DNA from 3 places in the Hahella sp. NS-SX17 genome. Region 2 is predicted to be linked to each of the others. Evidence: predicted binding sites of a transcription regulator. Region 2 holds the regulator's gene; each other region holds the start of a gene.
What was found. The regulator FNR, encoded in region 2, switches genes on or off when oxygen is low (the NO sensors DNR and NnrR bind a similar motif). The targets are predictions, from matches to a motif close to TTGATNTANATCAA.
Positions count from the first base shown of each region.

Region 1: narL (two-component system response regulator NarL) is a predicted target of FNR. The motif match lies at 1,522-1,535, and genes of this name have one in related genera.
Region 3: petA (ubiquinol-cytochrome c reductase iron-sulfur subunit) is a predicted target of FNR. The motif match lies at 1,524-1,537, and genes of this name have one in related genera.

Region 1 covers NZ_CM170632.1:4,520,908-4,524,189, reverse strand. Annotated here, with positions in the region: gene AC2IBB_RS19900 (cation diffusion facilitator family transporter) at 1-708, shown strand, start outside; gene narL (two-component system response regulator NarL) at 780-1,418, opposite strand; gene AC2IBB_RS19890 (MFS transporter) at 1,823-3,282, shown strand, end outside.
Region 2 covers NZ_CM170632.1:2,212,212-2,215,493, forward strand. Annotated here, with positions in the region: gene AC2IBB_RS10035 (SDR family oxidoreductase) at 1-857, shown strand, start outside; gene fnr (fumarate/nitrate reduction transcriptional regulator Fnr) at 854-1,633, opposite strand; gene AC2IBB_RS10045 (hypothetical protein) at 1,778-2,794, opposite strand; gene AC2IBB_RS10050 (lysophospholipid acyltransferase family protein) at 3,109-3,282, shown strand, end outside.
Region 3 covers NZ_CM170632.1:6,505,626-6,508,907, forward strand. Annotated here, with positions in the region: gene AC2IBB_RS29085 (cytochrome b) at 1-790, opposite strand, end outside; gene petA (ubiquinol-cytochrome c reductase iron-sulfur subunit) at 790-1,371, opposite strand; gene rpsI (30S ribosomal protein S9) at 1,621-2,013, opposite strand; gene rplM (50S ribosomal protein L13) at 2,025-2,453, opposite strand; gene AC2IBB_RS29105 (TatD family hydrolase) at 2,684-3,282, opposite strand, start outside.

The DNA of each region.
Region 1 (3,282 bases), 2.3 Mb from region 2:
TGGTCCTTTGTTGTGGCGATACTGATTTTCGCCCTGGGCGCAGGCATCTCCATTTACGAAGGCGTTGAGCATATTCTACACCCGCAAGCGGTGGAGAATCCGATGGTCAACTATGTCGTTCTGACTCTGGCGATCATATTTGAAGGATTCGCCTTTGGAATGGCGGTCAAGGAATTCCGCATCGCCAAAGGGCGGATGGGTTATGTGGAGGCTGTGCAACGAGGCAAAGACCCCTCTCTGTTTGTCGTGCTGTTTGAAGACGCCGCCGCCATGCTGGGCCTTCTGGTGGCGCTGGGCGGCATCGTTATGGGACAGGTTACCGGCAATCCGGTATACGACGGCGTGGCCTCAGTCACCATCGGTTGTATCCTCGGCCTGACGGCCTTGTGGCTGGCGGTGGAAACCAAAAGCCTGCTGATTGGTGAGAGCGCCAACAAGAAAGTAGTGAAGTCCATTCGTGAAATGACCCATGCGGCTCCAGGCGTGGAGCATGTCAACGAAGTACTCACCATGCATATGGGGCCGGACTTTGTGTTGGTGAACATCTCGGTGGACTTCAAGGACAGTGTTTCCGCGGGTGAAATTGAAACCTGCATCGCCGCCCTCGACGAGCAGATCAAGATGACTTTCCCCGAATGCAAGCGTGTTTTCGTGGAAGCGGAAAGCCGTCGCAAAAAGGTCGTGGCGGCTCCCGCTGTGGACGTGTAGCTCCATCTGACTCTGACAGCGGACCCGGATGGCTCCGCTGTTTTCGCAACGCGCTGGAATCGCCTGCGCGCTTACGCCTTGCGATTCACCAGCCACACTGCCGCTTCGACCCGTGAACGCATCCCCATCTTTTTGAGAATATGTTTAACGTGGACCTTTACAGTGCCATCGGAAATATTCAGATCCCGGGCGATGACTTTGTTGCTGTGCCCTTGGGCGATGCGGGTGAGGATCTCATATTCGCGACTGGTTAATGATGCGGTGGGATCAACGGCTTCAACGGGTTTGCGCAGGGCGGAAGCGAGAATTTCAGTCAGACGCTCGCTGATCGCCATTTTACCAAGCGTAACTTGCTTGATTTTCTCCAGAATGTCTTCCGGCTCCATATCTTTTAAGAGATAACCGTCTGCGCCGGCGCGGAAACAGTTCACCACATCGGCTTCGTTATCGGAGACTGTCAGCATGATGACGCGAGAGTCCACGCCAGCGGCGCGAATGGCGCGTAACGTATCCAGGCCGTCCATACCCTGCATATTGAGATCCAGTAGAATCAGGTCAGGCTCCAGTTCTTTCGCCTTGGTCAGGCCTTCCTCGCCGTTCTTGGCTTCGGCGACGATATCCAGCTCATCCTCCATTTCAATCAACTGGCGGATGCCTTTGCGAAACAGGGGGTGATCGTCCACCATCATGATCGTTGCTTTATCGCTCATCTCAGCTTCACCTTGTCATTCTTTTCATTCACGCCCAGCGTTATCTGACGTTTTTCAGCATAACACGAACTCAGAGCCGCCCCTGCGACGGCGCGATAGGGACTTGATCCATATCAGGTTTACCAACGATGACCCTGAGCTGCGCATACCGAAGACGTACCGCTTTGGCGCCGGATACGCCTACCTCATTGGGGGTATCGAAAGTCTTGCACAGATTCTCGGAAATCGCCCTAACTCTATGAAAATACAGCAAATGGTAGCGCGATTTAAAGTCGCTTGTTAGCAGATCACCCACACGGCCCCGATCTTAAACGCTACCCCCTCCGGAGCATTGTCGCCCCCTCTGTTTATAAAGATAGTTGAGCCGAAGATTATTTTTCAGGCCCAACGCAGAGGTAAGGCATATGGCGGACATCACTGCTGGCTGGAATCCGGAGGACAGTGGGTTCTGGCAAAAGACAGGTAAGAAAGTGGCGAACCGGAATTTGTGGATTTCCATTCCGAGTTTGCTGTGCGGCTTCGCCGTATGGTTGTACTGGGGCGTTATCACAGTACAGATGTTGAATCTGGGTTTCCCGTTTCAGGCGTCGGAGTTATTTACGCTGATGGCGATCTCCGGTCTGACCGGCGCGACATTGCGTATTCCCAGCAGCTTTTTCATCCGGCTGTGCGGCGGGCGCAATACGATCTTTTTCACAACGGCTTTGCTGATGATTCCCGCAATCGGCGCCGGCATCGCGTTACAGAGCAAAGAGACGCCTCTCTGGGTGTTCCAGGTGCTGGCGTTGTTGTCTGGTCTGGGCGGCGGCAACTTTGCCTCATCCATGTCCAATATCAGCTTTTTCTTTCCCAAGAAACAGCAGGGACTGGCGCTGGGGTTAAACGCCGGGCTTGGCAATTTTGGCGTCACCACCATGCAGATTCTGGTGCCGCTGTTCATGACCTTCGGCGCATTCGGTGTAGCGGGCGGCGATCCTATGACCCTTGTGAATCCGTCAGGCACCCTGATCGGCAAGGTTCCGGCGGGTTCTGAAACCTGGATTCAAAACTCCGGCTTCGTCTGGTTGCTGTTCCTGGTTCCACTGGCGTTTGCTGGCTGGTTCGGCATGAACAACATTCGCACCGACGAGGTGTCGCCAGATATTGGCGGACCAGTGGGCGCTTTCTCCAAGATCACCTTCATGCTGCTCATCGGCTTCCTGACTTCTGTGGTCGGGCTCTGGCTGATGCTGCCCGAATCTGCGAACGGCGCCGGGTGGGGCGTTCCTAAAGAACTGGTGCTGGTAGGCGTTATCGCCGCCACGGTGTTCCTGCTCAAGTTGTTGCCGGGCCAGATCCGCAACAGTCTGAGTCGTCAGTATCGCATTTTCGGCAATCGGCACACTTGGGTGATGAGCGTCATATACACCATGACCTTCGGCAGCTTTATCGGCTACGCGGCGGCGTTCCCCTTGGCGATCAAAGTCATCTTTGGTTATAGCCATGTGATGGTGGATGGGGTGATGACGCACAATACTGTTAATCCCAACGGTCCCAGCGCTCTGATGTACGCCTGGATGGGGCCCTTTATCGGCGCGTTGATTCGTCCGGTGGGCGGCTGGATCTCCGATAAATTCGGGGGCGCGCTGGTTACGCAGATCTGCTCCCTGGTGATGGTGGTATGCGCCCTGGCGGTAGCTTATTACATGAGCGCAGCCTACAACTCAGCGACCCCGGAAGAGTTCTTTGCGCCTTTCTTTATATTGTTCCTGGCTTTGTTCGCGGCGTCAGGCATTGGCAACGGCTCTACTTTCCGCACCATCGCCATGGTGTTTCCGAAAGAGCAGGCGGGCCCTGTACTGGGTTGGACATCTGCGGTGGCGGC
Region 2 (3,282 bases):
AGCAGAGCGGTATAGCAGTGGAGGGCGTACCCTACGAACAGTTCCTGATGACTAATGATGCTATCGTGCGTGGAATGAAGGCGATGCCCGTTGCGGATTTTGTTGTTCACGCAGCGGAAATGGGGGATCTGTTCAAGTCGGAGCAACATCCGGACTTGGCGTATCAAGTTAACGTGTCTGCTTGTGTGGCGGTTGCGGAGGTCGCAGCCTTATGGAAAGCGCCGATTATTCATTTATCGAGTCATCTTGTCTTTGATGGCGTCAAAAAGAACCCCTATATTTCGGCAAACAAAGGTCGTCCGCTTTCTGTATATGGTCGGACTAAGTTGCAGAGTGAGCAGTGGTTTCAGGAAAACTATAGCAAGCATCTGATTTTGAGGATGGGGTGGTTGCTGGAAGCTGGCGCTCAAGGATGGCTGCAGACGATGCTGACGGCTTTGTCTTCAGGCAAGAGACTTAACGCCAGTACGGATATGCAGTTGACGCCTGTTGCGGTGGATGATGTGGCGAGAGTGGTGGACGCTATTATTAAGCAGTTAAGTTGTAATATTTCTGTGTGGGGCGTCTATCATTATGCTGGCGCTGAAACAGTGACGCACTTTGAGCTGCTGAAGGCGATTGTATTGCAGGCATTCGGTCAAGAGGAAATGTTGCAGGCTCTGATAGAGAAGAAAGGCGCTGATGTGTTGCCTGGGGTGGCCCTGCCTGCGAATGGGGCGTTGGGGTGCATCAAATTGCGAAACACCTTTGGCGTTAAACAGCTTCCCTGGCGTCGTTATCTGCCTGCGCTGATTGAGCAATGCCAGCAGCGTGGCGCTGTGAAATCAACTGAAAACTGTTTGGAAGAGACCCGCTAGCGGGCGTTGAGTGCTGACTCCTTGTGGTGCTCCAGGCACTTGGTGTCATGGCGAAGGATCTTCTGCAGTTCGTCTAATTGCAATATTTGGACTTCTCTTCCTTGCACTTTGATAATGCCGTTGTTCTGGAAGCGAGTGATGACTCGGCTGACGGTTTCGACCGCCAAGCCTAAATAGTTGCCTATATCGCTACGCGGCATGGGTAACCTGAAATTTGTGCCGGACAGGCGACGACGACTGAAGCGGGTCGACAGGGATAGTAAAAGCGATGCTATGCGCTCCTCAGCGGAGTTTTTGCTCAGTAACATGGTGAGTTGCCTGCTTTCCTGAATCTCTTTGCTCATCAATGAGAAAAAGTGGTGTTGCAGGCTGGGAATATCTGAGGCGAGGTCTTCAAATTTTTCCAGAGGAATTTCGCATACGCTGGTGCGCTCAAGTGAGACGGCGGAGCAGGAGTATTTTTCCATGCTAACGCTGTCCAGGCCGATAATTTCTCCGGGCAGGTAGAAACCCGTTACCTGCTCTTCGCCTTCCTCGGACACGGTGAATGTTTTAATTGCGCCGCTGCGCACCGCGAAGCATGAGCGAAACGGCGTGTGCTGCTCAAAAATATACTCGCCGCGATTTAGCATTTTCCCCTGGCGAATAATTTCTTCCAGGCGATCAATGTCTTCAGCCCCGACTGCGATAGGAATGCAAAGCTTGCTCAAATTACATTCATGGCAGCCTCTGTGTAAGCTAAAAGGAGAGGAGGTTGCTATATGCTTGCTTTCCATCGGTCGCCTCGTGGCTGAATGAGTGAAACTGCTTAAAGAGGCTTCTAGGATAGCCAATAGCTATTTAAAAGCAAATCCCCACAGCAGGAAAAATAAGGGGAAAACCTGCGCTCGCCTTTGTTTTTACATTGCTTTTACCTTTTGTTACAGCAGCGCCTGAGTGTATCGGATCGCCCGCGCTGGAAGTTCGCTGTTATCGAGAGTTTTGTAGTAATCATCCAGCTGTGTGGCGTTGCGCAACTGGTAATGGGGGGTGTATGAAAATGCGCCCAGCCCGACGCCGTGCAAGCAGTTAACGCCTTGACTTATCAGTCCAGTCCAGGGGAGGGCGAAAAAGTCCTGGGTTATCGGAATGAAAGATGCGGATTTGATGCGTCGTTTGAAGTCCTTGAGTGTGGCCTCCAGCCCAAGGGAACTGCTGGTTTCTGGCTTGTGGCAGGAAAGCAAAACGCCTTGTGGTCTTTCGGTGAGCACCTCTTCGAGGTGCTGTGATAGCGCAGCTTGAGTGGCGGGGGACACCTTAAGACGCAGATAGACAGCTTTGAAATCAAATGCCCGAATGGTTTGCAGCCAGCTCTTTAGGTCTTTAATGGGGAATGATTGCGCATGCTCGCCCGGATCATTGATACAAATGATATTAAAGCCCAGTCCCTTAATTAGGGCGAGCGCTTCCTCGGAGTCAGGGCGCGCGTCCAGCTCAATGACGTGCCGAGCGTCAGCGCCAAAGTTCAGCTTAAATTCCCTGCCTAAGTAGTACATCACTTGAGTTTGCGCTGCTGGCGTCAGCTGGCGCACTAAGTCGCCAAACCAGTGCAAATATTTGACCTGACTGCCCTCAGGAAGTGATTGCTTGAGAAGTTTTACTTCTTTCACAACGTAGTTGATGTATTTTTGCAGACTCGCGTTCATGGAAGGAAGTTGGCGAGTGTAGTTCTCCGCGCTGACGAGTGCATTAAAACAAGGCGCCTGAACGCTCAGGGCGAATCCACCCTCGTAGGAGCGAGACAGGGAGCTGTTGCGATAGTCTGCGGTGTAAGCTCCTTCGTTCAAGGCGCTCCAGTTTTCGTTGGAAAACTCTTTGGGAGGAGAGTTGAGCAAGTAAACCCAGCTATCATTGCCCCCATTTTGTTTTGCTTGTTCGATGACCTTTCCGACTGGCATATTGGGTCTCCAACCAGGTAAGAAAACACCTGCGCGCGTTTGACTGATATTGTCAACGAATGAGCGCGCGCGCCTGTTGTCACACTTGTTGGCAAGTGGATCGATCCCCCCTCTCTCCATGCTCAGTCTATCCACCTGCCGGCAGGGTGTATTGATATTGGTCAAGGGGTGAGCGCGTGGTGCGCGAGGGAGGTGAACTTTAGTCGCAAAAGCCTTAAAACAATGGGGTTATGAGGCGTTGCGGGCTAACATTCATTGCAGCTTTGGGTTGGGAGTTGATATCCTTTGCGGGCATTGGAAAAAGGCGGGCAAAAGTGCAGGCATTTCAGCTATTTCGGTCTTTCATTTTTTACATTGGTTATGCGTGGGGTGTCATTATCACCTCTGTAATTGGCATGTTGATTGGACCTTACGTCAATTTTGAAAAGCGCTATTACATCGTTTCCCGGTTTAATGTGTTCGCACTCTGGTGGGCGCGAGTTGTCTGT
Region 3 (3,282 bases), 3.0 Mb from region 2:
CTGGGAAATAGAATACAACTACACAGAACACAAACAAGAAAACTATCAAAGCTACGATGTCATGCACCGTATAGTAGGGGTGAAAGGGGATTCCATCTTTAGGAATACCATTTTCATCCTTGTTCTTTTTAATCTCAACGCCATCTGGGTTATTGGAGCCCACCTCATGTAACGCCAAAATATGCAGAACCACCAAACCAAGCAATACTATTGGCAAAGCGATGACATGCAAGGCAAAGAATCGGTTAAGAGTGATGCCCGATATGAGATAATCGCCCCGAATCCACTGCGCCAAATCTTCGCCTACATAGGGTATGGCTCCGAACAAAGAAACGATAACCTGCGCCCCCCAGTATGACATTTGCCCCCAAGGCAACAAGTAGCCCAAGAACGCTTCCGCCATCAGACACAGATAGATGGTCATGCCAAATATCCAAACCAGCTCACGAGGCTTTTTGTAAGAACCGTACAAGAGCCCTCGGAACATGTGCAGATAAACGACAACAAAAAACGCAGAAGCGCCAGTCGAGTGCATCAACCGAATCAGCCAGCCAAACTCGACATCACGCATAATATACTCTACTGAAGCAAACGCGCCTTCAGCGGAGGGGTTATAGCTCATTGTTAACCAAATACCCGTGAGTAACTGATTAACCAGAACAACCAAAGACAGCGAGCCAAAGAAATACCATACGTTAAAGTTTTTAGGCGCATAGTACTTGCTCATGTGCTTTTCGAAGGCATCGACGACAGGCAAGCGATCGTCGATCCACTGGATAAGCTTCTGCATTATGCGTTCTCCTTGTCTTCACCTACGATGAGGTTCACGTCATCAACATACATGTGGGGAGGCACTTCAAGATTCTTGGGAGCAGGGACATCTTTAAAGACCCTTCCCGCCAAGTCGAACTTGCTGCCATGACAAGGACAGTAAAAACCGCCAACGGTTTCATCAGGAATAACTTCTGGTAAAAACTTTGGCGAACAACCCAAATGCGTACAAATTCCTACCAGTATGACGTATTCATCTTTGATGGAGCGGTGGGGATTTTGAGCATAAACGGGCTGTTGCGGTTTTTCAGATTGCGGATCCTGCAAATTTCCCGCAATTGCATCCAACCCCTTCAGCATTTCCGGCGTTCTCCGCACCACCCAGACAGGCTTGCCCCGCCATTCAACGGTCATCTGTTGACCAGGTTCAAGCTTACTGATATTGACCTTAACAGGCGCACCAGCAGCTTTCGCTTTAGCGCTTGGGTTCCAGGAAGCGACAAAAGGCACGGCTGCGCCGATGGCGCCGATACCTCCAACGACCGAGGTTGCTCCCACCAGAAAACGACGGCGGCTCTTATTCACGTCGTCTTTCGTCATACTAGGTTTCTCCCATCAGGCAGCAATTTGAGGCCAAAAACAGGCCATTATGCTCTTATTTCTTCAGGCGTAAAATCCGGCTGACATACTAATTAAAATGCCTTATCGATACAAGGACGACGCGCGTGCGGCGCGGCCTTGTATCAACAATATTGATCCAAGTTAAATATCTGTCGGACGGCCTTCACCGTTGTTTCAGCGGAAACAAAAAAGCCCGGATTACCGGGCTTTTTATTGAAAGCGTATTGATTAACGCTTGGAGAATTGCGGACGCTTACGCGCTTTACGCAGACCCACTTTCTTACGCTCAACTTCACGAGCGTCGCGAGTAACATAACCGGCCTTACGCAACGGCGAACGGTTTGCTTCATCGTACTGAATCAGCGCACGGGTGATGCCGTGACGAATAGCGCCAGCCTGACCAGAAGGACCACCGCCTTTAACAGTAACAAATACATCAAAGTTACCGATAGCATCCAACAGCTCCAATGGCTGACGCACAACCATACGAGCGGTTTCACGACCAAAATAAGAATCCAGATCAGTCTGGTTCACAGTAATTTTTCCGCTACCGGGTCTCAGGAAGACGCGAGCAGTCGAAGTTTTACGACGACCTGTACCGTAGTATTGAGTAACAGACATATCCACCTTCCTTAAATTTTCAGTTCAATCGGTTGCTGAGCGGTATGCGGGTGTTCAGCCGAAGCATATACCTTGAGCTTTTTCAGCATCGCACGACCTAAAGGATTGCGCGGCATCATGCCTTTAACAGCTGTTTCGATAACACGCTCAGGAGCATGTTGGATCAGCTTGTCGAAAGACATTTCTTTCAAGCCGCCAGGATAGCCTGTGTGGCGATAGTACATTTTGTCTTGAGCTTTGTTGCCAGTAACACGCACTTTCTCTGCGTTTACCACAACAATGTAATCCCCTGTGTCAACGTGAGGGGTATATTCCGCTTTGTGCTTGCCCCTCAAGCGACGGGCGATTTCGGTTGAAAGACGTCCAAGCGTCTTGTCGGTCGCGTCTATAACATACCAGTCACGCTTTACGGTTTCTGGCTTAGCGCTGATCGTTTTCATTTAAATCCCGCCTTACTCTTAAATTCTCGGCTGATTAATCCAAATAAAACGCACGCTGCGCATTCCCTACGAAGGGAAATTACAACGACGTTCTGACTTTTCGGAACCTTGGCTTCGGGGCTTCGCCAAAGTCCCATATCTATTGCAAATCCGGGCGCAGGATTATATTGCACTTCCTGTTCAATTGCTACTCTAAATCCAATTAATTACGCACAACAAACTCACTACGGTTATTTCTCAAGCTCTGGGAAGGAGAATGTCTGAATTGTATTTCGAAGAACCGCATCGGAGATCCGCTCCGGTGATTCTTTCCTCAACATACACAACGCCCTGAATACCTGGGGAACAAGCTCGGGCGAGTTGCGCATTCCTTGCCGGCCGCACAACGGCATATCCGGCGCATCGGTTTCCAGCACCATGGACTCCAATGGAAGCCTGGATACGGCTCTTCTGGTTTTTTGCGCCCTTTCATAAGTAATGACGCCACCAACCCCTAACTTAAGCCCTAGTTTTATAAACTGCATCCCCTCTTCGTAGCTTCCAGAAAAAGCATGCACAACCCCCCGCCGAACGCCAATCTCCCTGACAGACTTAGCAACCAGGCTGTGCGTCTTTCGAGAGTGCAGAATCACGGGAAGATCACACTCCTTAGCCATACGCAGCTGTTCACGCAAAAAGCACTGTTGAACGCTGAGGTCGATACCCGCTGTCACATCAAGCCCACATTCCCCTATCGCTAAGACATTAGCGCGCTGTAAGCGCACCTTGTCAGCCAATTCGTCCAAATGATCAACAGAGTGCTGATGCAGATATAACGGGTGAATCCCCA